Plantactinospora soyae: one gene and its partner. The protein of the gene in region 1 interacts with the protein of each later gene in a pairwise test. Links are inferred from orthologs where the notes say so. Each region holds a gene or a part of one and is shown in the gene's direction. Other genes may lie near its edges.

What was found.
Region 2: the proteins of rlmN (region 1) and ftsZ interact in binary tests that used the Escherichia coli proteins (3 or more experiments, as listed by UniProt). The link is inferred for Plantactinospora soyae from one-to-one orthologs.

What each region holds. Positions count from the first base shown.
Region 1 is NZ_JADBEB010000001.1:3,898,596-3,915,165, forward strand. Bases 6,118-9,064 are described here. They hold rlmN (23S rRNA (adenine(2503)-C(2))-methyltransferase RlmN), read left to right. Parts: upstream 6,118-6,996; coding sequence 6,997-8,133; downstream 8,134-9,064. Other genes in these bases: H4W31_RS17455 (phosphatidate cytidylyltransferase), read left to right, coding at 6,118-6,893; H4W31_RS17465 (DivIVA domain-containing protein), read left to right, coding at 8,233-9,064. Also shown: H4W31_RS17425 (DUF2332 domain-containing protein), read right to left, coding at 1-149; H4W31_RS17430 (hypothetical protein), read left to right, coding at 342-1,523; rpsB (30S ribosomal protein S2), read left to right, coding at 1,959-2,876; tsf (translation elongation factor Ts), read left to right, coding at 3,009-3,839; pyrH (UMP kinase), read left to right, coding at 4,017-4,784; frr (ribosome recycling factor), read left to right, coding at 4,867-5,424; more of H4W31_RS17455, read left to right, coding at 5,424-6,117; more of H4W31_RS17465, read left to right, coding at 9,065-9,687; H4W31_RS17470 (hypothetical protein), read right to left, coding at 9,852-10,076; H4W31_RS17475 (Rieske 2Fe-2S domain-containing protein), read left to right, coding at 10,316-11,902; H4W31_RS17480 (phytoene desaturase family protein), read right to left, coding at 11,975-13,591; H4W31_RS17485 (hypothetical protein), read right to left, coding at 13,603-13,743; H4W31_RS17490 (GNAT family N-acetyltransferase), read left to right, coding at 13,962-14,507; dxr (1-deoxy-D-xylulose-5-phosphate reductoisomerase), read left to right, coding at 14,649-15,860; H4W31_RS17500 (M50 family metallopeptidase), read left to right, coding at 15,860-16,570.
Region 2 is NZ_JADBEB010000001.1:9,080,775-9,087,956, reverse strand. Bases 244-3,192 are described here. They hold ftsZ (cell division protein FtsZ), read left to right. Parts: upstream 244-1,136; coding sequence 1,137-2,249; downstream 2,250-3,192. Other genes in these bases: H4W31_RS39615 (YggS family pyridoxal phosphate-dependent enzyme), read left to right, coding at 2,259-3,005; H4W31_RS39625 (cell division protein FtsQ/DivIB), read left to right, coding at 244-878. Also shown: more of H4W31_RS39625, read left to right, coding at 177-243; H4W31_RS39610 (cell division protein SepF), read left to right, coding at 3,198-3,899; H4W31_RS39605 (YggT family protein), read left to right, coding at 3,930-4,226; H4W31_RS39600 (DivIVA domain-containing protein), read left to right, coding at 4,279-5,085; H4W31_RS39595 (hypothetical protein), read left to right, coding at 5,139-5,933; H4W31_RS39590 (DUF167 domain-containing protein), read left to right, coding at 5,975-6,280; H4W31_RS39585 (potassium/proton antiporter), read left to right, coding at 6,339-7,182. UniProt on the Escherichia coli protein: Essential cell division protein that forms a contractile ring structure (Z ring) at the future cell division site. The regulation of the ring assembly controls the timing and the location of cell division.

The sequences.
Region 1 (16,570 bases):
GGGCCCGCCGCCAGCAACGGGGCCGCCAACTCCGGACGGTCGGCGACCACCTCGGACAGGAACTCGTAGCGGGGGGAGTGACCGTGGAACTCGTGCCGGGCGAAGTGCTGGAACAACCGGGCCAGCCGAGCCTGCTCGACGGTGTTCATGGCGGGAAGTATGGATCTGACGCCGGGACCGGCGCTGCGACGACGATCACCACCGACCATGGGAGTCGACCGCCGCCGGGTGACCGGTCACCCCTTCACCACGCTCGTCAAAACCGGAATATCCGCTGGCAAGCCGGCATCTGGGTCAGGCAACTGGCGAGCAACCACGCAGGTCACATAGCGTGCCTGGCCGTGGACCAAGAACGCAGCTTCCCGGAAGAGCAGGTGCCCGGCTGGCGGGCCGGTGATCGCGCTTATCCCGACCAGCAGTGGCGTGGCGTTGCTGAGGACCGCTATTCCGGCGCCGATCCTCTCGCCCCGACGCAGCCCGGTGGTCCGGTCCCGAACGCACGGTACGGCCAGCCCTCCGATGCCGGCCCCGAGCGGTACGGCCAACCCTCCGACGCCGCCGCCGAGCGGTACGGCGCCTCGGCCGGCGCCTCGCTGGAGGTGCCGCTGCCGGGCTTCGGCCTCGCCGGGTCCGGAGCCGAGCCCGGCTATCCGTCGGCTGACTGGTCCCGGGACGCCACCGAGCGGGGCCGGGGTTCGGCCACCGGCCCCGACGGCGGGTCACCGGGCCACGCCGGGCCCGGGGCACCCCTGCACGGCGGAGGTCCCGACCCGGCCGGCGGTGTGTACCGGATCCCCGCCGGTGGTGGCGTCGACGGCGGCTCGGGCCCGCCGTACGGCGGCCACGGAACCGGCCGGCACGGTACGCAGCCCGCCGACCCTGGCCGGCATGGTGCGCCGCCCGCCGACCTGGGCCAGTCGCCGCCGTCCGCGCCGGATGCCGGCGGGTCACCGGTGGGGGCGGATCCTGGGCGCTCACCGTTGTCCGGCTATCCGATCGTGCAGCCCGGGCGGGGCGCCGAGCAGCCCGGACCGCTGGACCAGCCCACCAACCTGGTGCCGCAGGTCGAGGCGCGGCCGGGCGGGGGTGGTCCGCTGGCCGGTGGCGACGCCGCCGGTTTCCACACCGAGGCGATCGACCGGGCGGCGCTGCGCCGTCCCGTCGCGCCGGCCTCGCCGGGCCACGGCGAGCCGGGCGGTGTCGGTCTGGCCGGTGCCGAGGGGGTCTACCGGAGCCGTCGTCCGGGGCTGGCCGCGATCCTGGCGCTCCTCACGCTGGTCTTCGAGGTACCGGCCGTCCGGGTACTGCTCGACGGGGCGGTCGGCAGTCCGGTTTCGCCCTCCGCGGTACTCGCTGGGGTCTTTCTCGTACTCGGGTTGCCGATCTTCGCCGCTGGGCTCTATGGGCTGATCACCAATGCGGCGACCCTCGGCGACCCGGCCCGTGCCTGGCTCCGGCCGCCGACCGGGTACCTCACGATCGGGCTGGTGCTCTTCGTCGCGGCGGCGCTCGCCACGGGCTGACCCGGCCCGGCAGGGGCCGACCACGGCCCCGGCCCAGGGGGGCTTGACCACGGCCCGGCAGAGGCTGACCACAACCCGTCCCAGGGGGCTTGACCACAACCCGGTCCAGGGCTGACCACGGGCCGGATGAGGGCCGGGGACGGGCGGGCGTGGACCCGACCGGGCAGACCGCCGGTAGCGTCGGAACGAGTGCCCTGACCAGCGCCGGGGCCCCGGAGGGGGTTTGTGTGCTGGTGGACGGGGCGGGGGCGTACACTTGGCCATTGGCGACCGCCTCGTGCGGTCGACCTCGCGCGCCCTCTCCGCGGTCTGCCCGTGGAGCGACGGCCCCCTGGTCCCGATCTTGATCGGGTCCGTCATGGCCGGCGATCCGGCGCCAGGACGCCAGGCCGCCGGCCAGGCGTGGACAACCAGGGACAGAAGGAGCACCTCACCATGGCCGTAGTGACCATGCGCCAACTGCTGGAGAGCGGTGTCCACTTCGGGCACCAGACCCGGCGTTGGAACCCGAAGATGAAGCGCTTCATCTTCACCGAGCGCAACGGTATCTACATCATCGACCTCCGCCAGACCCTCGAGTACATCGAGAAGGCGTACGAGTTCGTCCGCGGGACCGTGGCCGAGGGCGGCAGCATCCTCTTCGTGGGTACCAAGAAGCAGGCTCAGGAAGCCATCGCCGAGCAGGCGACCCGGGTCGGCCAGCCGTACGTCAACCACCGCTGGCTCGGCGGCATGCTGACCAACTTCCAGACCGTCTACAAGCGGCTCCAGCGGATGAAGGAGCTGGAGGCGCTCGGCGATCTGTCCGGCACCGCGCAGGGTTACACCAAGAAGGAGACCCTGCAGCTGTCCCGCGAGAAGATCAAGCTGACCCGTACCCTCGGTGGGCTGCGGGACATGCAGAAGGTTCCGGCCGCGATCTGGGTGGTCGACACCAAGAAGGAGCACATCGCCGTCGACGAGGCCCGCAAGCTGGGCATCCCGGTGATCGCCGTGCTCGACACCAACTGCGACCCGGACGAGGTCGACTTCCCGATCCCGGGTAACGACGACGCGATCCGCTCCGCCGAGCTGCTGACCAGGGTCATCGCGGCGGCCGTCGGCGACGGCCTGATCGCCCGCTCGGGCAAGCGTCGGGGCACCGACGAGAAGCCCGAGCCGGGTGTCGTCGGCGCCGACGAGCCGCTCGCCGAGTGGGAGCGCGAGCTGATCGAGGACACCGAGAAGAAGGCCGATGGCGACGCGGAGCCGAAGGCCGCCGAGCCGGCGAGTGCCGAGCCGGCGACCGCCGCCGCCGAGCCGAAGACTGCCGAGCCGAAGGCCGCCGAGCCGGCGACCGCCGCCGCTGAGTGATTTCGCCGTCGGGTTCCGCCGGTTGATCGTCTGACCGGCGGAACCCGACCTGGTACGAGGCACGGTGGCCCCGAATCGGGGTAACCGCAGAAGACCACCGAATCAGCCGCGTTACACACCGAAGAGAGAGTCATGTCCAACTTCACCGCCGCGGACGTCAAGAAGCTCCGGGACCTCACCGGCGCCGGCATGATGGACTGCAAGAAGGCCCTCACCGAGGCCGAGGGCGACTTCGACAAGGCTGTCGAGTTCCTGCGCGTCAAGGGCGTCAAGGACGTCGGCAAGCGGGCCGGCCGTACCGCCGCCAACGGTCTGGTGGCGCACTCCGGCAAGGCGCTGCTCGAACTCAACTGCGAGACCGACTTCGTCGCCAAGAACGCTGACTTCATCGCGTTCGCGCAGCTTCTCGTCGAGCACGGCGGGCAGTCCGGCGCGGCCGACGCCGAGGGTCTGCTCGGCACCACCCTGGCCGACGGCCGTACGGTCGCCGACGCGGTCCAGGAGCAGTCCGCCAAGATCGGCGAGAAGCTGGTGCTCAACCGCTTCGTCGCACTCGACGGGCCGGTCGCGGTCTACCTGCACCGCAAGGCGCAGGACCTGCCCCCGCAGGTCGGCGTGATGGTGGAGTACACCGGCAAGTCCGACGAGGCCGGTGACGCCGACGCGCGCGGCGTCGCGATGCAGATCGCCGCCATGCGTCCCAAGTACGTCAACCGCGATGAGGTGCCGGCCGAGACCGTGGCCTCGGAGCGGCGCATCGCCGAGCAGACCGCTCGCGAGGAGGGCAAGCCCGAGGCGGCCATGTCCAAGATCGTCGAGGGTCGGGTCAACGCCTTCTTCAAGGACTACGTCCTGCTCGAGCAGGCATCGGTCGCCGACAACAAGAAGTCGGTGAAGCAGGTGCTCGCCGAGGCGGGTATCGAGGTAACCCGGTTCGTCCGGTTCGAGGTCGGCCAGGCCTGAGCCGCCTGACGTACGGGCCGGGTCGTCGCGACCCGGCCGTACGGCGCAGACGGGGTGACACGGAGAGGAGGCCGCTGGTGTACGTGACAGGCACCGCGGCCTCCTTGTCACGTAGGGTCAGCAGCGGCAGGTTGGGTGAATGGACGCCGGCGTGCCGGCGCGGGAGAGGCGGGTCGGATGACGCAGGTTGTGAGTGACCGGACCTCGGCGGCGGACGATCCGACGGCGCCGCCACCCGGGCGGGCCCGCCGGGTGGTGCTGAAGCTGTCCGGCGAGGTCTTCGGCGGTGGCGCGATCGGCGTCGATCCGGACGTGGTGCAGGCCATCGCGCGGCAGATCGCAACCGTGGTACGCCGGGGCGTACAGGTCTCGGTGGTGGTCGGGGGCGGCAACTTCTTCCGGGGCGCTGAACTCCAGAAGCGCGGCATGGACCGGGCCCGGGCCGATTACATGGGCATGCTCGGCACGGTGATGAACTGCCTGGCACTCCAGGACTTCCTGGAGAAGGAGGGCATCGAGACGCGGGTGCAGAGCGCGATCACGATGGCGCAGGTCGCCGAGCCCTACATTCCGCTGCGGGCGATCCGCCACCTGGAAAAGGGTCGCGTGGTCATTTTCGGCGCGGGCGCCGGGATGCCCTACTTCTCGACCGACACCGTCGCCGCCCAGCGCGCGCTGGAGATCCGGGCCGACGTGGTGCTGATGAGCAAGAACGGGGTCGACGGCGTCTACACGGCGGATCCGCGTACCGACCCGAACGCCAGCAAGCTCGACAAGATCACCTTCACCGAGGTGCTCCGGCGCGGACTGCGCGTAGCGGATGCCGCCGCGTTCAGCCTCTGCGAGGAGAACGGGCTGCCGATGCTGGTCTTCGGTGCCGAGGGCGACGACACCATCATCCGGGCTGTCGGCGGCGAGCGCATCGGAACGTTGATCACGGCGTGAGCCGCGCTTGGGCCCGGGCCGGCCAGACCGGGCAGGGTATTAACGACGGAGCAGCATCCAGCAGAAGGAGGCGAAGGAGCAGGTGATCGACGACACCCTCCTCGAGGCCGAGGAGAAGATGGAGCGCGCGGTCGAGCACGCCAAGGAGGAGTTTGGCGCCATCCGCACCGGGCGCGCCTCTCCGGCGATGTTCTCCAAGATCATCATCGACTACTACGGTAGTCCCACCCCCCTGACCCAGATGGCCTCCGTCGGCATCCCCGAGCCTCGGATGGCGATCATCAAGCCGTACGACAACTCGCAGTTGCAGGCGATGGAGAAGGCGATCCGCGACTCCGACCTCGGCGTGAACCCCAACAACGAGGGCAACCAGCTACGTATCGTGCTGCCGCAGATGACCGAGGAGCGGCGCCGGGACATGATCAAGGTGGCCCGGCACAAGGCCGAGGAAGCCAAGGTGGCGATCCGGAACATCCGCCGCCGGGGCAAGGAAGAGCTCGACCGGATCGTCAAGGACGGCGAAGCGGGTGAGGACGAGGGTCGGCGCGCCGAGAAGGAGCTGGACGACCTCACTCACCGGTACGTGACGCACGTCGACGAGTTGGTGAAACACAAGGAAACCGAGTTGCTCGAGGTCTGATGTCCCACGTCGACCCCTATCGCGGCGGCGCGGAGCCGCGTGGCCGGCAGCAACGGCCCGAGCATCCGCGTGGCCTGGATAGGTCCCGTGGTCCGGAGCGCCAGGACGGCCCGGCGGGCCGCCAGTGGCCAGCCGGCGACGACGACGCCTGGGTTCGGGCGCGGCACGGGGGTGCCGCGCCCGACACCTATGCGGCGCCGACCGACAGCTTCCCGGTCCTACCCGACACGTCCGCGGGCCCGACTGGCCAGCACCCCGCCCCACCCGACATTCCGGTGGATCCCGACGGCGGCTATCCGGCCACCGGATTCCCGCCGGGAAAGGCTCCGGGACTCCGGTCCGGAACACTGCCAGGACACCGGAACGGCCACCGCGACCAGGCCGTCGGGGACCCGGGCTCGCAGTGGCGTGGCGCCGAGCCGGGTGGGCCCGCGACCGAGTACCCCGCCGCCGGGCGGCCCGGCTATCCGGAGGGCGGCGATTCGCCGTACCCGGACGGGGACGACCGGCGTGGTGCCGACGCCAGCGCGGAGGCACCGACCAACCCGGTAGGTTGGCCCTTCGTGGACCCGGATCCGGCCCCGGAACCGTCCTCGGCGCCGCGGCGCGGTCCGGGCCGCCGCCGGGCGACCCGCTCCGGCCAGCCGGCCGCTTCCGGTCGGGCCGGCCGGAACCTCCCGGCCGCGATCGGCGTCGGGCTCGGGCTCGGCGCCGCGATCGTCGTTCCGCTCTTCCTGTTCCGCCCCGCCTTCCTGGTCGTGGTGGCGATCGCGGTCAGTATCGGCATCTGGGAGATGACCCAGGCGGTACGGCCCAGCGGGGTCCACCCGCCACTCGTGCCGCTGATCGCGGGCGGCCTGCTGATGGTCGGGCTGGCCTGGTGGGCCGGGCCGGACGCGCTCAGCCTCGGATTGCTGGTGACGGTGCTGGCGACGCTGGTCTGGCGGCTCGGTGACGGGCCGGCCGGCTACCAGCGGGACATGACGGCGGCCACCCTCATCGCGGTCTACGTGCCGTTCCTCGGCGGGTTCGCGGCGCTGCTCGCCGCCGCGCCGGACGACGGCGAACTGCGGGTACTGGTCACCCTGGCCGCGGTCGTGCTCTCCGACACCGGTGGGTACGCCGCCGGTGTGGCGTTCGGCAAGCATCCGATGGCGCCCTCGGTCAGTCCGAAGAAGTCCTGGGAGGGTTTTGCCGGTTCGGTGGCGGCGGCGGCGATCGGCAGCGCCGTACTGCTGGGCGTCCTGCTCGACGTCGAGCCGTGGTGGGGGGCGATCTTCGGGGTGGCGGTCTCGGTGGCGGCCGTGCTCGGAGACCTCGGCGAATCGATGATCAAGCGGGATCTCGGGGTCAAGGACATGAGCAACCTGCTCCCGGGACACGGTGGACTGATGGACCGACTCGACTCGGTCCTCTTCGCCGTGCCCACCGGGTACCTTCTCCTGGCGATCTTCGCCCCGACCGGTTGAGAGTCGACGTGAGCCTTCACACCAGGGGTATCCGGCACCGCCCGCCGGTTCGGCACCCTCGGCCAGGTGCGTTGTCGCGCGGACGTGGGAGACTGGACAGGCCATGACGAGCCTGCCCATGATCCAGATTTCCCCGGACGCCCCGATCGGGTCCGCACCGTCGCGCCGGGCGGCGATGCCGCCCCGGCACCTTGCCGACCTCGACCTACCCGGACGACAGGCGGTCGTCGCCGAGCTGGGTGAGCCCGCCTTCCGTGCCAAGCAGATCTCCACCCACTACTTCGGCCGCCTGGTGCGGGATCCGGAGCGGATGACGGACCTGCCCACCGCCAGCCGGGACCGGATCACCGACGCGCTGCTGCCGAACCTGCTCACCCCGGTCCGCGAGGTGGCCTGCGACGACGGCGCGACCCGCAAGGCGCTGTGGCGGTTGCACGACGGCTCGCTGGTCGAGAGCGTGCTGATGGGTTACCCGGACCGGGTCACCGTCTGCATCTCCAGCCAGGCCGGCTGCGGGATGGGCTGCCCGTTCTGCGCGACCGGTCAGGCCGGCCTGACCCGCAACCTCTCCACCGCCGAGATCGTCGACCAGGCCGTCCACCTCGCCGGCGTGGCCGCCTCCGGGGCGGTCGTCGGATCCCCGCCGAGGTTGTCGCACGTTGTCTTCATGGGCATGGGCGAGCCGCTGGCCAACTACTCGCGGGTCGTGGCGGCGGTCCGCCGGCTCTGCGCGCCGGCACCGGAGGGGCTCGGTCTCTCCCAGCGTCACGTCACCGTCTCCACGGTCGGCCTGGTTCCCGCGATGCGCAGGCTGGCCGAGGAGGGACTGTCGGTGACTCTTGCGCTGTCGCTGCATGCGCCCGATGATGAGCTGCGCGACGAACTGGTGCCGGTCAACCAGAGGTGGAAGGTTGCCGAGGTGCTGGACGCCGCGTGGCACTACGCGGAGCGTACGGGGCGTCGCGTATCCATCGAATACGCGATGATCAGAGATGTGAACGACCAGCCGTGGCGTGCCGACCTACTCGGTCGGTTGCTGGCTGGTCGGCTGACCCACGTGAACTTGATCCCGCTCAACCCCACCCCGGGTAGCCGCTGGGACGCGAGTCCGAAGCCGGTGGAGCGGGAGTTCGTCCGGCGTCTGCGCGCGGCCGGCGTCTCGACGACCGTCCGGGACACCCGCGGGCGTGACATCGACGGTGCGTGTGGCCAGCTGGCCGCCGCGGCGGTGACACCGTGAGCGGCCGGGTCATCAGACTTAGTGGTGCCGCTTGCGGCGTCGACCCGCGTGGCGGGGCGGCGTGAGCGAGCGAAGCGAGCGAGCGAACCAGGAGACATAGTGGCGAGTCAGGGTCAGCGTTTCCGGCGCAAGGCGCTCCGGCGGGGCTACAAGGTCGATGAGGTGGACACGTTCCTGGACCGTGTCGAGGCCACGCTCGCCGGTGAGTCGCTGGGCGCGCCCGTCGCCTCCCAGGAGGTGCACGACGTCGTCTTCCGGGTGCGCTTCGGAGGGTACGACGAGTGGCAGGTCGACCTGCACCTCGACCGGGTGGAGCGGCAGATCGCCGAGCTGGAGGAGCGCGGCGGTGCCGTCGGCAACCGCGGCGGGGATTCGGGGATGGGCGACCGCGGGACGCAGCCGGGCCGCCTCGGTCCGCCGGACCGGATGGGTCCGCCCGACCGAATGGGGCCGCCCGACCGAATGGGTCCGCCGGACCGGATGGGGCCACCGGACCGGATGGGTCCGCCCGACCGGATGGGCCCGCCGATGCGCGACGACCGGGGACTGCCCCCGGGTGGGCAGCCGCCACCGTTGCGTCCCATGCCGGCGCAGGCCGGGCCGCCGAACGATCCGTACGGGCAGTTCGACGAGCCCACCGGGACCTTCGGCGGCGGCTTCGACCCGCAGCGGGGTGGGTTCGACCCGCAGCGGGGTGGCATGGAGCCGCAGCGGGGTGGCATGGAGCCGCAGCGCGGCGGGTTCGACCCGCAGCGGGGCGGTTTCGAGCCCCAGCGGGGTGGCTTCGAGCCGCAGCGCGGCGGGTTCGACCCGCAGCGGGGTGGCGGGGATCCCCAGCGCGGCGAGTTCGAGCCGCAGCGGGGTGGGTTCGACCCGCAGCGCGGCGGTCCGGATCCGCAGCGGGGTGGCTTCGAGCCGCAGCGAGGTGGTTTCGAGCCCCAGCGGGGTGGCTTCGACCCGCAGCGCGGAGGTCCGGATCCGCAGCGGGGTGGCTTTGACCCGCAGCGGGGCGGTCCCGAGGGCCCGCGCGGAGGCTTCGAGCCGCAGCGCGGCCCGGGTGCTCCGGTTCCGCCCCGTACCCCGGGCGGGCCGCCGGGGGGGTTCGGGCCGAACGAGCGGTTTGACGGATTCGATCCCAACCGCCACGGCAAGGCGGACATGACCGCCGAGATCCGGATGCCGGACCGCGAGTTGCGCGGGCCGGGCCGGGGTGTCGGTGAGCCGCCGCCGATGGCACCGCCGATGGGTGGCCCGGGGCTCGGTGGCCCGCCGCCGATGGGAGCTCCGGGGCCGTCGGGGCCGGGTGGTGAGCTGGCGCGGATCGACCAGATCCGTCGTACCTTCCAGGTGCGCCGGTTCGGTAGCGGGTACGACCCCGATCAGGTCGACCGGTTGTTCGAGGGGATCCTCGGCGGCATGGCCGGGCGAGGACCGATGCCGGTCAACCCCGTCGATCTCGACACCATGCGGTTCGGGCTGGTGCCGGGCGGCTACTTCGAGGCCGAGGTCGACGCCGCACTCAAGGAAGTCAAGGACCTGCTGCTCGGACAGTGACCATGCCACCGCCGGCGAGGACGCTCTCCTCGCCGCGCGGGGGCGGGTGGCGCCGACTGGGTGCTTCGGGCAGCCGACTCGGCAGGCCTGACGGCCGACTCAGCGGACGGGCCGCCCTCCCGGGGTCGGCCCGACGTGCCGTCGATCGTCAGGCCGGCCGGAAATCAGGAACGCAGGCCGTTGCGGCGCAGGATCGTGTCGCCGATGACGGCTACCACCAGGAACGCGGCGATCCCACCGAGCCAGATCTTCTCGATGCCGCTGACCTCGTTGTTGTTGAACATCAGCAACACCAGCACGGCCGCGGAGAGGATCGCGCCGATCCGACCCGCCCTGCGGTGTCCCGGCTTGCGTTGGTCGGGTGACGTCACCGGCTCGCTTCCAGCCACTTTCCGGTCCTTTCCTCACGATCGGATGCCGGTAAGTCTGGCACGTGCCGTACCGGCCGCGCCGGAGGGCCCGGCGTCCCGGCGCTGTCCGGCGCTGTGGAACGGCCGGACCGGGAGGCGGCCGGGCGGCCCAACCCGGCGTCGCGGGTCGGCCAGCTCGGGGCCTCCGGTAGCGTTTGGGGGTACGCCTTGATTCCGGGGCCAGGGATGAGATTGCCTACGTCTAGGGGGACTGTGCGGTGCGACTGACCGGTACGGGACACGCGAGCATGCGGATCGACACCGGTGCGGGCAGCATCCTGTGCGACCCATGGGTCAACCCGGCCTATTTCGCCTCATGGTTCCCGTTCCCGGACAATTCACAGCTCGACTGGGAGACGCTCGGGCAGGTCGACTACCTGTACGTCTCGCACCTGCACCGGGACCACTTCGACGCCGAGCACCTCAAGCGGTTCATCTCGAAGAAGGCCACCGTCCTGCTTCCGGAATACCCCACCTCCGAACTCGAGGACGAGCTGCGGGAACTCGGGTTCACCAGCTTCCTGCGTACCAAGACCAACGAGGTCATGGAACTCGACGGCGGCCTGAAGGTGATGGTCCAGGCGCTGACCAGCCCGACCGACGGGCCGATCGGTGACTCGTCGCTGTGGGTGGAGTACGACGGCGTACGGCTGCTGAACCAGAACGACGCCCGCCCGAGCGATCTCGACATCTTCGCCGAACTGGGCCACGTGCACGCGCACCTGCTCCAGTTCTCCGGCGCGATCTGGTACCCGATGGTCTACGAGCTGCCCACGGCGGCCAAGACCGCGTTCGGCAAGCAGAAGCGCGACCGGCAGATGGACCGGACGATCCGCTACATCGACGACCTCAAGGCGTCCTGGGTCTTCCCGATCGCCGGCCCGCCGTGCTTCCTCGACGACGAGCTGTGGCAGTTCAACGACATCCACGGCGACGAGGGAAACATCTTCCCCGACCAGCAGGTCTTCCAGGACCACTACACCGAGCTGGGCTACGACAACAGCGTGATCCTGCTGCCCGGCACCGTCTCCGAGGTCGGTGTTGACACCTGCGAGACCAGCCAACCGGTGCCGGACGTGCGGGAGTTCTTCGTCCGCAAGGAGGAGCACCTGCGCGAGTACCAGGCCCGGTCCCGGCCGGTGATCGAGGCGGCGAAGGCATCCTGGCGGCATCCGGAGATCGACGTGCTGGCCGGGATGAAGCGTCGGATCGAGCCGCTGCTGGACGAGTCGATCTACCTCGCCAAGGGGGTGGGCGGCCCGGTCCGGTTCGACCTGGTCGGCTACGACGGCGAGTCGGTCGAGTCCATCCTGGTGGACTTCCCGGGCAAGGAGGTCCGGCCGGCCGCGGACGAGAAGGTGCGCTACCGGTTCCGTACCGAGCGGGCGCTGGTCGAGCATCTGCTGCACATCGACGAGGTCGACTGGGTCAACTCGCTCTTCCTCTCCTGCCGGTTCTCCGCCGCCCGGATCGGCCAGTACAACGAGTTCGTCTACTCCTTCTTCAAGTGCCTCTCCGAGGAGCGCCTCCAGTACGCCGAGGGCTGGTACGACGAACACGAGCGGGCCGTCGACGCCGAGGACATCACCCTGGGCGACTGGGTGGTGCAGCGGCGCTGCCCGCACCTGAAGGCGGACCTGACCCGGTTCGGCATCGTCGAGGGCAACCAGCTCACCTGCCAGCTGCACGGCTGGCGGTTCGACCTGGAGAGCGGCCGCTGCCTGACCAGTGTCGGGCACAAGGTCCGGGCCCACCGGGCCGGCGAGCCCGCCCCGGTGACCGTCGACGCCGAGTCGGCCGGCTGAGCCGCCGACCGTGCACAGGCGTTAAGAAGGGGCCCTTCTACAACGGAAAGCGATAAGAAGGGGCCCTTCCTTTCACCGGCCGGGGCCGACCTGGCCGAGGTCGGTGAGGATCCGCCGGGCGGCGTTGTGTCCGGCGGCGCCGATCACACTGCCGCCGGGGTGGCAGCCCGCACCACCGGCGTAGAGGCCGTCGAGCCCGGTCGCGTACGGCATCCGGTCGGTGAACGAGACGGTGTTGTCGACGTGGTGGATGTGCCCACCGGTGATGCCGAAGTGCGCCTCGATGCCCGGTGGGGTCAACGGAACCGCGTCGGCGACCAGTTCCGTGGTGCCGGGGGCGTACCGGTCGCAGATCGCGAGCAGTCGTTCCACGTACCCGGGCAGGAGCTCGTCCCAGGACGCGCCGGTCGGTGCGTACGGCACGGACTGGACGAAGAGCGCGGAGGAGTGGTGGCCCGCCTCGTCCCGCAGCGACGGGTCGACTGTGGTGTGCAGGTACCACTCGATCGTCGGCTCGTCCGGTAGCCGGCCGGCCTGGACGTCCGCCCACATCCGGCGCAGCGCCGCCATCGGCGGTTCGTCGCCGGTCGCACCGGGCAGCAGCGAGGTGGAGCCCGGCAGCAGGTGGATGGTGGCGCCGAACGGGCTCGGCGCGTCGGCGGGCAGGCAGGTGAACCGGGGCAGCCCGGAGAGGGCGAGGTTGACCTTCAGGGTGGTGCCGGTGCGACGGACCGCCGTCATCCGCTCGGTCAGCGACGCCGGCAGGGCGCCGTCCGGCACCAGCTCCATCAGCCGGTACGGGTCACCGGCGCCGAGCACCACCTCGGCGTCGACCGTCCGCCCGTCGTCGAGTACGACGCCACTGGCCGCTCCGCCGTCGACGGTGATCGCGGACACCGGCGTACCGCTGAGGATCGTGGCGCCCGCGGCTCGGGCGGCGTCGGCGAAGGTGCTGGTGACGGTGCCCATACCACCGGCGACGATCATCCAGGTGCCGCCCGAGCCGGGCAGCCGGCACATGTTGTGGGCCAGGAAGTTGTGGCCGGTTCCGGGGTCGTCCGGACCGGCGTTCAGTCCGGAGAGGCCGTCGGTGACGGCGTACATCGAGACCAGCAGTTCGGAGCGGAAGTCGAACCGGGCCAGGTAGTCGGCGACCGAGCCGCGGACCAGATCGACGAAGGGCTCGCGGAGGGCGCGCCGGATGTAGCGGTCGGCGGTCTCCTCCACCGGCAGCGGTTCGGCCAGCCAGGCCGGTCCGAGGTCCTCCCGGAGCGCGGCGAGTTCGGCCTGCATAGCGTCGTCGGCCGTCACGTCGGCCCGGGAGAAGAACCGTTCCATCTGCTCCCGGGTGCCCTCCCGGTCGGCCCCGAACAGCAGGTACGGCGAGCCGACACCACCCGGGGTGGGCAGGAAGTAGTGCGGATCGCGGCGCAGCACCGGGATCTGGACGTCGAGCAGCTCGATCAGCTCCGGCGGCATCAGGCCGAGCAGGTACGAGCCGGTGGAGTGGCGCAGGGCCGGCACCTTCGGAAACGGGTTCTCGGTGCGGGCCGCCCCGCCGATCGTGTCGGCGGCCTCCAGCACCACCACGTCGAGGCCGGCCCGGGCCAGCAGGATGGCGGAAACCAGGCCGTTGTGGCCGGCGCCGACGATCACGACGTCGGCGCGGGCGGGTAGCTCGGCGGTCATGCTCGGGAAGCCTAGTTCGGATGCCCCGGGTCGGTGCCGGGTTGGCCGGCCTTGGTTCCGGCGGTGCGTGGTGGGGCGGCGTCGGGTCCGGGAGAGAGCTGGCGCAGGAAGCCCGCCAGCTCCGCCTCGAAGAGTGCCTCCGGATCGGACACCGCCCAGCGGAGCTGGGGTAGACCTCCATCGAGATCAGTCCGTACAGCATCGTCCAGCCGGACAGCATCATCCGGGCCACCTCGACCGGCAGTTCGGGGTGCCGGTCCCGCATCGGCACCAGCGACTCGGCCAGTCGGTGGTCGACCGGGGCCGGTGGCGACACCGCCGGCGGAAAGTCGCTGGTGTGCGGGGCGGGTGATGGCTAGCATCCCGCCGCGTGACGATCTACGAGACCGAACGACTGGTGGTCCGGAACTGGACGCTGGAGCCCGCCGATCTCGCGCGGGTGTACGACACCTACTCCCGTTCCGAGGTCGTCCGTCACCTGGGTGCGGCACAGTTCCCGCTCCGTACGCCCGCCGACGCCGAGGAGTTGGTACGTCGCTGGCACGCCCGCAACATCCGGTTCGGCGTGGAGACGTACGGCCTCTGGGCGGTGCAGCGTCGGGAGGACGGGCTGGTGGTCGGCACCGTGATGCTCAAGCCGTTGCCCGGAGTCGACGAGTCGACGCTGACCGCCGACATCGAGGTCGGCTGGCACCTGCATCCCGACTCGTGGGGGCACGGGTACGCCACCGAGGCGGCGCGCGGAGCCGTCGAGCGGGGCTTCGCGGCCGGGGTCGAGGAGATCTACGCCGTCGTGTCACCCGGGAACGAGGCGTCGATGTCGGTCGCCCGTCGGCTCGGCATGGCGTCGATCGGCCGGCGGGCCGACTGGTACGGCGGCCAGGAGTTGGAAGCCTTCCGGCTGCGCCGCCCCTGACCGGCAGCCCGTACGGCTGGCCCACCCCTGACCGCCCGTCGGTACGGCTGTACCGGCCTCTGACCGCCCGGATTGCCGGCCGGGCGCCCCGCCGGCCGGCCTGCCAGCGGACGCTCAGAGTTGTTCAGGGAGAATGTCCGGGTGAGTTCTCCGCGTGAGATCGTGTTGCTCGGTTCCACCGGGTCGATCGGCACCCAGGCGATCGACATAGTGCGCCGTAATCCGGACCGGTTCCGGGTGGTCGCGCTCGGCGCCGGCGGCGGTAACGTGGGCCAACTCGCCGCCCAGGCGCTCGAACTCGGGGTCGAGGTGGTCGGGGTCGCGAAGGCCTCCGCCGCGCAGGACCTGCAACTGGCCTTCTATGCGGAGGCGGCGAAGCGGGACTACCCAGCTGGCGGCTTCCGGATTCCCAAGATCGTGGCGGGTCCGTCCGCCATGACCGAACTCGCCGAGTGGCCGTGCGACATCGTGCTGAACGGCGTCGTCGGCTCGCTCGGCCTGGCGCCCACCCTGGCGGCGCTGCGCGCCGGCCGTACCCTCGCATTGGCGAACAAGGAGTCGCTGGTGGCCGGTGGTCCGGTGGTCCGGGCCGCGATCCGCCGCCCGGGGCAGATCGTGCCGGTCGACTCCGAGCACTCGGCGCTGGCCCAGTGCCTGCGCGGGGGCAGCCGGGCCGAGGTGCGCCGACTGATCCTCACCGCCAGCGGAGGGCCGTTCCGGGGCCGCCGCCGCGACGAGTTGACCGGCGTCACCCCCGAGCAGGCGCTCGCGCACCCCACCTGGAACATGGGACCGGTGGTCACGATCAACTGTGCGAACCTGGTGAACAAGGCGCTGGAAGTGATCGAGACCCACGAGTTGTTCGACGTCCCGTACGACGACATCGAGGTGACGGTGCATCCCCAGTCGGTGATCCACTCGATGGTGGAGTTCGTCGACGGCTCGACCCTGGCCCAGGCCAGCCCGCCGGACATGCGGCTGCCGATCGCGCTCGCCCTCGGCTGGCCGGACCGGGTGCCCGAGGCCGCGTCCGCCGTCGACTGGACCACCGCGCACAGCTGGCAGTTCGATCCGCTGGACGAGGCGGCCTTCCCCGCCGTACGGCTGGCCAAGCAGGCCGGCACGGTCGGGCGGTGCCGTCCGGCGATATACAACGCCGCCAACGAGGAGTGCGTCGCCGCGTTCCTCGCCGGCCGGCTGCCGTTCCTCGGCATCGTCGACACGCTCGAACGCGTGCTGGAGGCGGCCCCGGATTTTGCCGAACCGGGTAACGTCGAGGAGGTGCTCGCCGCCGAATCCTGGGCGCGGGCACACGCCCAGGAGATCATCGCGAAGGCGGTCGAGGGAGCTTGATGCTGTATCTACTCGGGGTGGTGGCGTTCGCCCTCGCAATCCTCATCTCGGTGAGCCTGCACGAGGCCGGGCACATGCTCACGGCCAAGCGGTTCGGGATGAAGGTGACCCGGTACTTCGTCGGGTTCGGTCCCACCGTCTGGTCGTTCCGGCGGGGCGAGACCGAGTACGGACTCAAGGCGATCCCGCTGGGCGGTTTCTGCAAGATCGTCGGGATGACCCCGCAGGACGACGACGTCGACCCGGCCGACGAGCCCCGGGCGATGTGGCGGTTCCCGCTCTGGAAGCGGACCGTGGTGATGTCCGCCGGCTCGGTGGCGCACTTCCTGCTCGCCATCGTCACGCTCTGGCTCGCCGCGATCTTCATGGGCCTGCCCAACCCGGACTACCCGACCAACCAGGCGGAGGTCCGCAACGAGCCGGCGCGGATCGAACTGGCGTCCTGCGTCGTTCGGGAGAACCCGCCGAGCCGGGCCTGCCAGGCAGGTGACCCGGCCAGCCCGGCCGCCCAGGCGAACCTGCGCGACGGCGACGTGATCACCTCGATCGGCACCACGTCGGTGGCGAACTGGGGGCAGATGCTCGACGCCGTCCGGGCGACCAAGCCAGGTCCGGTCCCGGTCACCTACGTCCGGGACGGTGCGACGCACACCGCCCAGGTCAACCTCGCCGAGGTGCAGCGCCCGCCGCAGGACCAGGCCGACGGCCCG
Region 2 (7,182 bases), 5.2 Mb from region 1 along the record:
CAGCCGGGCGGGGCTCATCCGGCGGGCGAGGCTCCGGCGGGCGGGGGACCGGGCGGTCCCCCCGGGGCGGTTCCGGTGCGACTCCCCGGTCCGGCGCGGCCCGGCCCGGCGCGGGACGGACCGCCGGTCGGGGCTGGCGGCTGGTCCGGGCGGGCAGCGACGCGGTACCGCCGTCGGTGCGCCGGTTCACGGCCCGGGCCCGGCAGCGGCGGATGCGCGCCGCGATGCCGTGGACGGTGCTCGCCGGGGCGCTGGTGGTCGCCCTGGTCGGCACCGGGATCGTGTACGGCACCTCGGCGCTCGGCTTCCGTACGCTCCGGATCGTCGGTGCGGCCCTGGTCACCCCGGAGCAGGTACGCGAGGCGGCCCGGCTGTCGGACGGCGTTCCGCTGGCCCGGATCGACCTGGCCGCCGTGGAGGACCGGGTGGCCGAGCTGCCCCCGGTGGCCCGGGTGACGGTTTCCCGACAGTGGCCCCGGACCATCCTGGTCGAACTCGTCGAGCGGACCCCGGTGGCGGTGGTGCCGCAGAACCGCCGGTTCGTGGTGATCGACGGTTCCGGAGTGGTGTTCCAGACCCGCTCCGACCATCCGGCGGGGCTGCCGCTGGCCCGGCTCGGTACGCCCGGTCCCGACGACCTGGCGACGACAGGGGCGCTGACGGTGCTCGCCGCGTTGAGCCCGGAGCTGCGAGAACGGCTCACCGAGGTGGTGGTGGAGGGACCGGCCAGGATCACCGTGAAGCTGCGCGGCGGCCGTACGGTGCTCTGGGGTGACGCCTCGCGCAGCGACACGAAGTCTCAGGTGGCGACGTCGTTGCTGGCCAGGAAGGGCAACACCATCGATGTCCGGACCCCGGACGTGGTGACCATCCGCTGATCCGTTTCGGCGCTTCGGCCGGGGTGGTCGCCCGAGACGTTTGTCGGTGGGCGCGCCGACACGCCGGGCGGGTCCTTGGCTCCTGCCTCGCGTCCGCATACGTTGCCCCGAGAGGATCAAATAGTTGACATAACTGTAAGCCTCTAGTAGAGGGTGAGGGTTACCCTTCGCCTCCTCGTACCGAATGGTTGTCGGCCTTGACCCGGCCGGATCGCCGGGCGGGTGGGCACTCCGCCGAGATCGAAGGAAAGGACCCCGATGACACCTCCGCACAACTACCTGGCGGTCATCAAGGTCGTCGGCATCGGCGGCGGTGGAGTCAACGCCGTGAACCGGATGATCGAGGTCGGACTCAAGGGCGTCGAGTTCATCGCGATCAACACCGATGCGCAGGCGCTGTTGATGAGTGACGCCGACGTCAAGCTCGACGTGGGTCGGGAGCTGACCCGGGGGCTGGGCGCCGGCGCCAACCCCGACGTGGGCAAGAACGCCGCCGAGGACCACCGCGACGAGATCGAGGAGGTGCTCAAGGGCGCCGACATGGTCTTCGTCACCTGCGGTGAGGGCGGCGGTACGGGTACCGGTGGCGCTCCGGTGGTGGCGAACATCGCCCGCAAGCTCGGCGCGCTGACCATCGGCGTGGTGACCCGGCCGTTCTCCTTCGAGGGGAAGCGTCGCCAGGTCCAGGCCGAGGCCGGCATCGACGAGCTGCGCAACCAGTGCGACACCCTGATCGTGATCCCGAACGACCGGCTGCTCGCCCTCGGCGACCGTGGCATCAGCATGATGGACGCGTTCCGGCAGGCCGACCAGGTGCTGCTCTCCGGTGTGCAGGGGATCACCGACCTGATCACCACGCCGGGTCTGATCAACCTGGACTTCGCGGACGTGAAGAGCGTGATGAGCGGCGCCGGCAGCGCGCTGATGGGCATCGGCAGTGCCCGAGGGGACAACCGGGCGGTGGAGGCGGCCGAGGCGGCCATCTCCAGCCCGCTGCTGGAGCAGAGCATGGACGGTGCCCGGGGAGTGCTGCTCTCCATCGCCGGCGGCTCCGACCTTGGCCTGTTCGAGATCAACGACGCGGCACAACTGGTCACCGACGCCGCCCACCCGGACGCGAACATCATCTTCGGTGCGGTGATCGACGACGCGCTCGGCGACGAGGTCCGGGTGACTGTGATCGCGGCCGGCTTCGACGGCGGAACTCCGGCGTACAAGCCGGCCGATCCGCCCCGCAAGGCGAGCACGCCGACGACGCCGCACAGCACGGTCCCGGTTTCGCCACCTCCGGTGTCGGCACCGAGCCAGGCGCCGCGTCGGGTGCTCTTCGACGACGTGGACGTGCCCGACTTTCTCAAGAACGGTTCCTGAACTCCGCAGATGAGCCAAGCCCCTTCCCCGGCGCTGGACGAGCGCCGGGCGCAGCTCGCGGTCAACCTGGCCCGGGTGCGGTCCCGGATCGACGCGGCCTGCGCCGCTGCCGACCGGGATCCGGCCGAGGTCACCATGGTCGCGGTGACCAAGACGTATCCGGCCAGCGACGTTCGCCTGCTGGCCGAGCTGGGTGTGCTGGACGTGGGGGAGAACCGCGACCAGGACGCCGCGCCCAAGGCGGCCGAGGTGGCGTCGGCCGGTGCCCGGGTACGGTGGCACTTCGTCGGGCAGTTGCAGCGCAACAAGGCCCGTTCGGTGGTGCGGTACGCCGACCTGGTCCACTCGGTCGACAGCGTACGGCTGGCCGGCGCCCTCGCCGACGCGGCGCAGCGGCACCGTGACCGGCCGCTGGAGGTGTTGGTCCAGGTCAACCTGGACGGTGCCGTCGACCGGGGCGGCGCGCTGCGGGGCGGGGACGATCCGGACCGGGAGATCGACGCGGTGGCCGCCGAGATCGCCGGGCGGGAGACGTTACGGCTGGCCGGAGTGATGGCGGTGGCGCCGCTGGACTGGGATCCGGAGCGGGCGTTCGCCGGGCTGGCCGAGATCGCGGCCGGGCTGCGGGCCGGGTATCCGGGTGCGGTGGTCGTCTCGGCCGGGATGAGCGGTGACCTGGAGCCGGCGATCGCCCACGGCGCGACACATGTGCGGATCGGTAGCGCGTTGCTCGGAATGCGTAGCACGCTGCGGTAGCCTGACAACCGGACACCAAACTACATCAGTGTTGTTTGAGACGACATCCCCGCTGGCGGGGGTCGGGGTGAGACCGCTTGCGGTCGTGCCAGGGGTTGAAGTCTCAGGCCGGTGGGCACTGGCAGTGTTCACGCGCGTGACAGTGGCACGGCACGGGGGGTGTGTGTCGCACGGCGGACGGAGGGGCGCGGGATGGGTGCACTGCGCAAGGCGGGGGTCTGGCTCGGACTGGTCGAGGAGGACGACGAGCGAGCCTACGACGACGGTGGCTACGAGAAGAGTGGCTACCGCGAGTCGCGTTACCGGCAGCGCCGGTACGCCGACGAGTTCGCTGACGAGGACGAGGAGCAGGACGATCCGCCGCCGCCCCGGTCCCGGGCCGGCGAACGGACCCGGCTCTCGGAACGGTCGGCCGCCCGGACGACCGACCACGACCGGTCGGACGGCGATCGGCCGGAGCGGAACGAGCGCACGGAGCGGTCGAGCGTGCGGTCGATCAGCCGGCCGGGCAACGCGGAGCCGTCGGGCGCGTTGACGTACCAGACCCGGGACAATCTCGCGTTGGCACCGCAGCCGCAGCTGCGTGAGCGCGCGGTGCCGGCGGAGCCAGAACAGCGCTACCAGATCACCACGCTGCACGTGACCACCTACCGCGAGGGCCGCACTATCGGGGAGCACTTCCGCGATGGTGTACCTGTGATCATCAACCTCACCGAGATGGATGAGGCCGATGCCCGCCGATTGGTGGATTTCGCCGCCGGTTTGGCGTTCGGGCTGCGCGGTACGATCGAGCGCGTGACCAATCGGGTGTTCCTACTCTCACCGGCCAACGTCCAGGTCACCGCTGAGGACAAGGCCAAGATCGCTGAGGGTGGGTTTTTCAGCCTGAGTTAGCCCGAACGAGGGATCTCGCCTGCCGTGTTTCTGTCCATCCTGTTTCAGGTCCTCTACCTGATCCTCTACGTCTTCCTTCTGGTGCTTTTGGGCCGTTTTGTCCTAAGTGCCGTCCTTCAGTACGGCCGCCGCTGGCAGCCCAGCCGAGGGGCGGCCGCCGGAATGGAGTCGGTGTGGAGCGTCACTGATCCCCCTCTCAAGGCGTTGAGGCGTGTGATCCCTCCATTGCGAATTGGTACCGTGAGCATCGACCTGGCCTCCCTTGTGCTCCTGGTTATCCTGTTCGTGCTGATGGAGTTCGTGTTAAGGCCGTTGATCGTCAGTTGAACAACCTGGTGACCGGCGTGCCACGCGGCCGCAACTGACCCGAGGAGTTTCGATGCCGCTGACCCCGGCCGACGTCCACAACGTCGCCTTCAAGAAGCCGCCGATCGGCAAGCGGGGGTATGACGAGGAGGAAGTCGACGCGTTTCTGGACGAGGTCGAGCGCGAGCTCGCCCGTCTGATTGAAGAGAACAACGAGCTGCGCGCCCAGGTGGAGCGCGGCGGTCGTGGCGGCGCGCCAGCCGGCCCGAGCGCCGATCCGCGCCTGGCCGCCGAGCTGGGCGATGTGAAGGCCCAGCTCGACCGGGTGCAGCGGGACAAGGCTCAGGCCGAGCAGGCCGCCCGCGCGATGCAGGCCGAGCTGGAGCAGGTACGGGCCCAGGGGGGTCCGGCGGTGGGCGGCGACGGCGAGCAGCAGGCTCTCCGGGTGCTGATGATGGCGCAGCGTACGGCTGACGACCACGTCTCCGACGCCCGGCGTGAGGCCGACAAGCTGCTCTCCGACGCGCGGACCAAGGCCGAAGAGGTCACCCGCGAGGCGCGGGCCAAGGCCGACGCGCTGGAGCGGGACGCCCGCCAGCGGCACCAGGAGGCGATGGGCGGCCTGGACGCCAAGCGGACCGCGCTGCAGAAGCACATCGAGGAGCTCAAGCAGTTCGAGCGCGAGTACCGGACCCGGCTCAAGGCATACCTGGAGAGCCAGTTGCGGGATCTCGACGGGCGTGGTCAGGGCCTGGAGGTGGAGATGACGCGGACCGACGGCAATCGGTCCAGCGGCAGCACCCCCGGGCTGGCGACCGCGGGCCTGGCGAACTCGTACGGCGGGGGAAGCCGGTCCGGTGCGCTCGAGACCGGCCGCTGATCCACCGGGTCGACACGGAACGACAACTGGAAACGATGCGTCGGGGGTGAGCCGTGATAGTCGGCAGTCTGCTGCTCATCCTCGTCGCCGTCATGCTGCTCGTGCTCGGTCTGGCGAGTGGGTCTAGCGGGCTGCTGATCGGCTCGATCGCGGTCAGCCTGCTGGCCGCCGTCGCGCTGGTGGTGGGTGCCCGGCAGGCCGCCGGCGCCCGGGGCGGGACCGGCTTCGCCGCCGACGACGAGCGGTTCGTCGACGACGGGGTGGAGCTGGACGACGGCGGCGAGGGCGAGCCGGCACCGAGCCGCCGCCGGCCACCGACCAGCACCCGGATGGCACCGACCGATCCCCGGCTGGCCGGGGCTGGTCGGGACGGCGGGGCGGATCCGTTCGACGTGGCGGGCCCGGTGCTGACCGATCCGCGCGACGTTGCGGTACCCGGCCAGGCCAACCGGTCCGGCATGGACCCGGACATCGACGACGCCGGCTGGCGGCAACCGGCCGACGCGGACGCGGACATCGACGACGCCGGCTGGCGGCAACCGGCCAACGCGTCGGAGATGCCCGGTTCCGGGCCGGTGAGCCGGGGCGAGCCCGGCGACGACGCCGTTCCGGCGGACGAGCCGGCGGCACAGGTGGTCTCCGAGGCCGACGCGGCGCTGGTGGCCGGGCTGGTCGACGACGTGTACGTGGTCGACGGACGACCCCGCTACCACCTGGCCGACTGCCCGCATCTGCACAGCCGGGAGAGCGAGCCGGTGCCGGTGGGCGAGGCGGTGGAGCTGGGATTCAGCCCGTGTGGGCGCTGCGAGCCGGACAGCTTCCTGCTCGCCGACGCCCGTCGCGGCTGACGGCGGCAGGGGTGTCGGACGGCGGTGGGCGGGTCCGGTCGATGGCCGGATCCGAGACGGTCACCGTTGCGGTCCGGGTCAAGCCCGGCTCGTCCAGGGCTCGGGTGGGCGGCCGGTTCGACGGCCCGTACGGCCCGGCGTTGGTGATCGCGGTGCATCAGCCGGCGGTCGACGGTCGGGCCACCGAGGCCGCCCGGCGGGCGCTCGCCGAGACGCTCGGGCTGCGTCCGGCTGCGGTCAGCCTCCGCACCGGCGCGGCGAGCCGCGACAAGCTCTTCCAGGTCGACGGCCTCACCTCGGCGATCGACGCGCGGTTGCGCCAGCTGCGGGACGGATCCGCGCAGTGACTGCTGGGGGCCGGCGATCCGCCGACCCTGGCCCGGGTCTGTGCCGAGCGCGGTTGCCGTGACCGACCGGCTCGATATGGCGCTGCTGATCGGCGCCGCGGTGCTGCTCGTCGCCGTCGGGGCCGTCCGGCTGTCGACCCGGCTCGGACTACCCAGCCTGCTGGTCTATCTCGCGCTCGGGGTGGCCATCGGTGAATCCGGGTTAGGGATCCGGTTCGACGATGCCGAACTGACCCGCGCCCTCGGCTTCTGCGCGCTGATCGTGATCATCGCCGAGGGGGGACTGACCTCGCGGTGGACCGCCGTGCGGCCGGTACTCGGGATCGCCGCCACGCTGGCCACGGTCGGTGTGGTGGTCAGCATCGCGGTGGTCGGCGTGGTGGTCCACTTCCTGCTCGGGCTGGACTGGCGGCTCGCCCTGCTCTACGGCGCGGTGCTCTCCTCCACCGACGCGGCGGCGGTCTTCGCCACCCTGCGCTGGCTCCGGCTGCCACCCCGGCTGGTGGCGACGCTGGAGGCCGAGTCCGGGATGAACGACGCCCCGGCGGTGCTGCTGGTCGTCCTCCTCTCCACCTCCGGGCTCGGCGCGCACCCCTGGTGGTACGAGGTACTGGTGCTCGGTTACGAACTGAGCCTCGGCACGGTGCTCGGCTTCGGTGTGGGAATGCTCGGGCGCTGGACGTTGCGCCGGGCCGCCCTGCCGTCGTCCGGGCTCTATCCGATCGCCGCGGTCGGGCTCACCGTGCTCGCGTACGGCGCCGCCACCGTGCTGCACGCGTCCGGATTCATCGCCGTCTACGTGGCCGGGGTGGTGCTGGGCAACTCCCGGTTGCCGCACCGGCAGGCGATTCTCGGGTTCGCCGACGGGTTGGCCTGGCTCGCCCAGATCGGCCTGTTCGTGC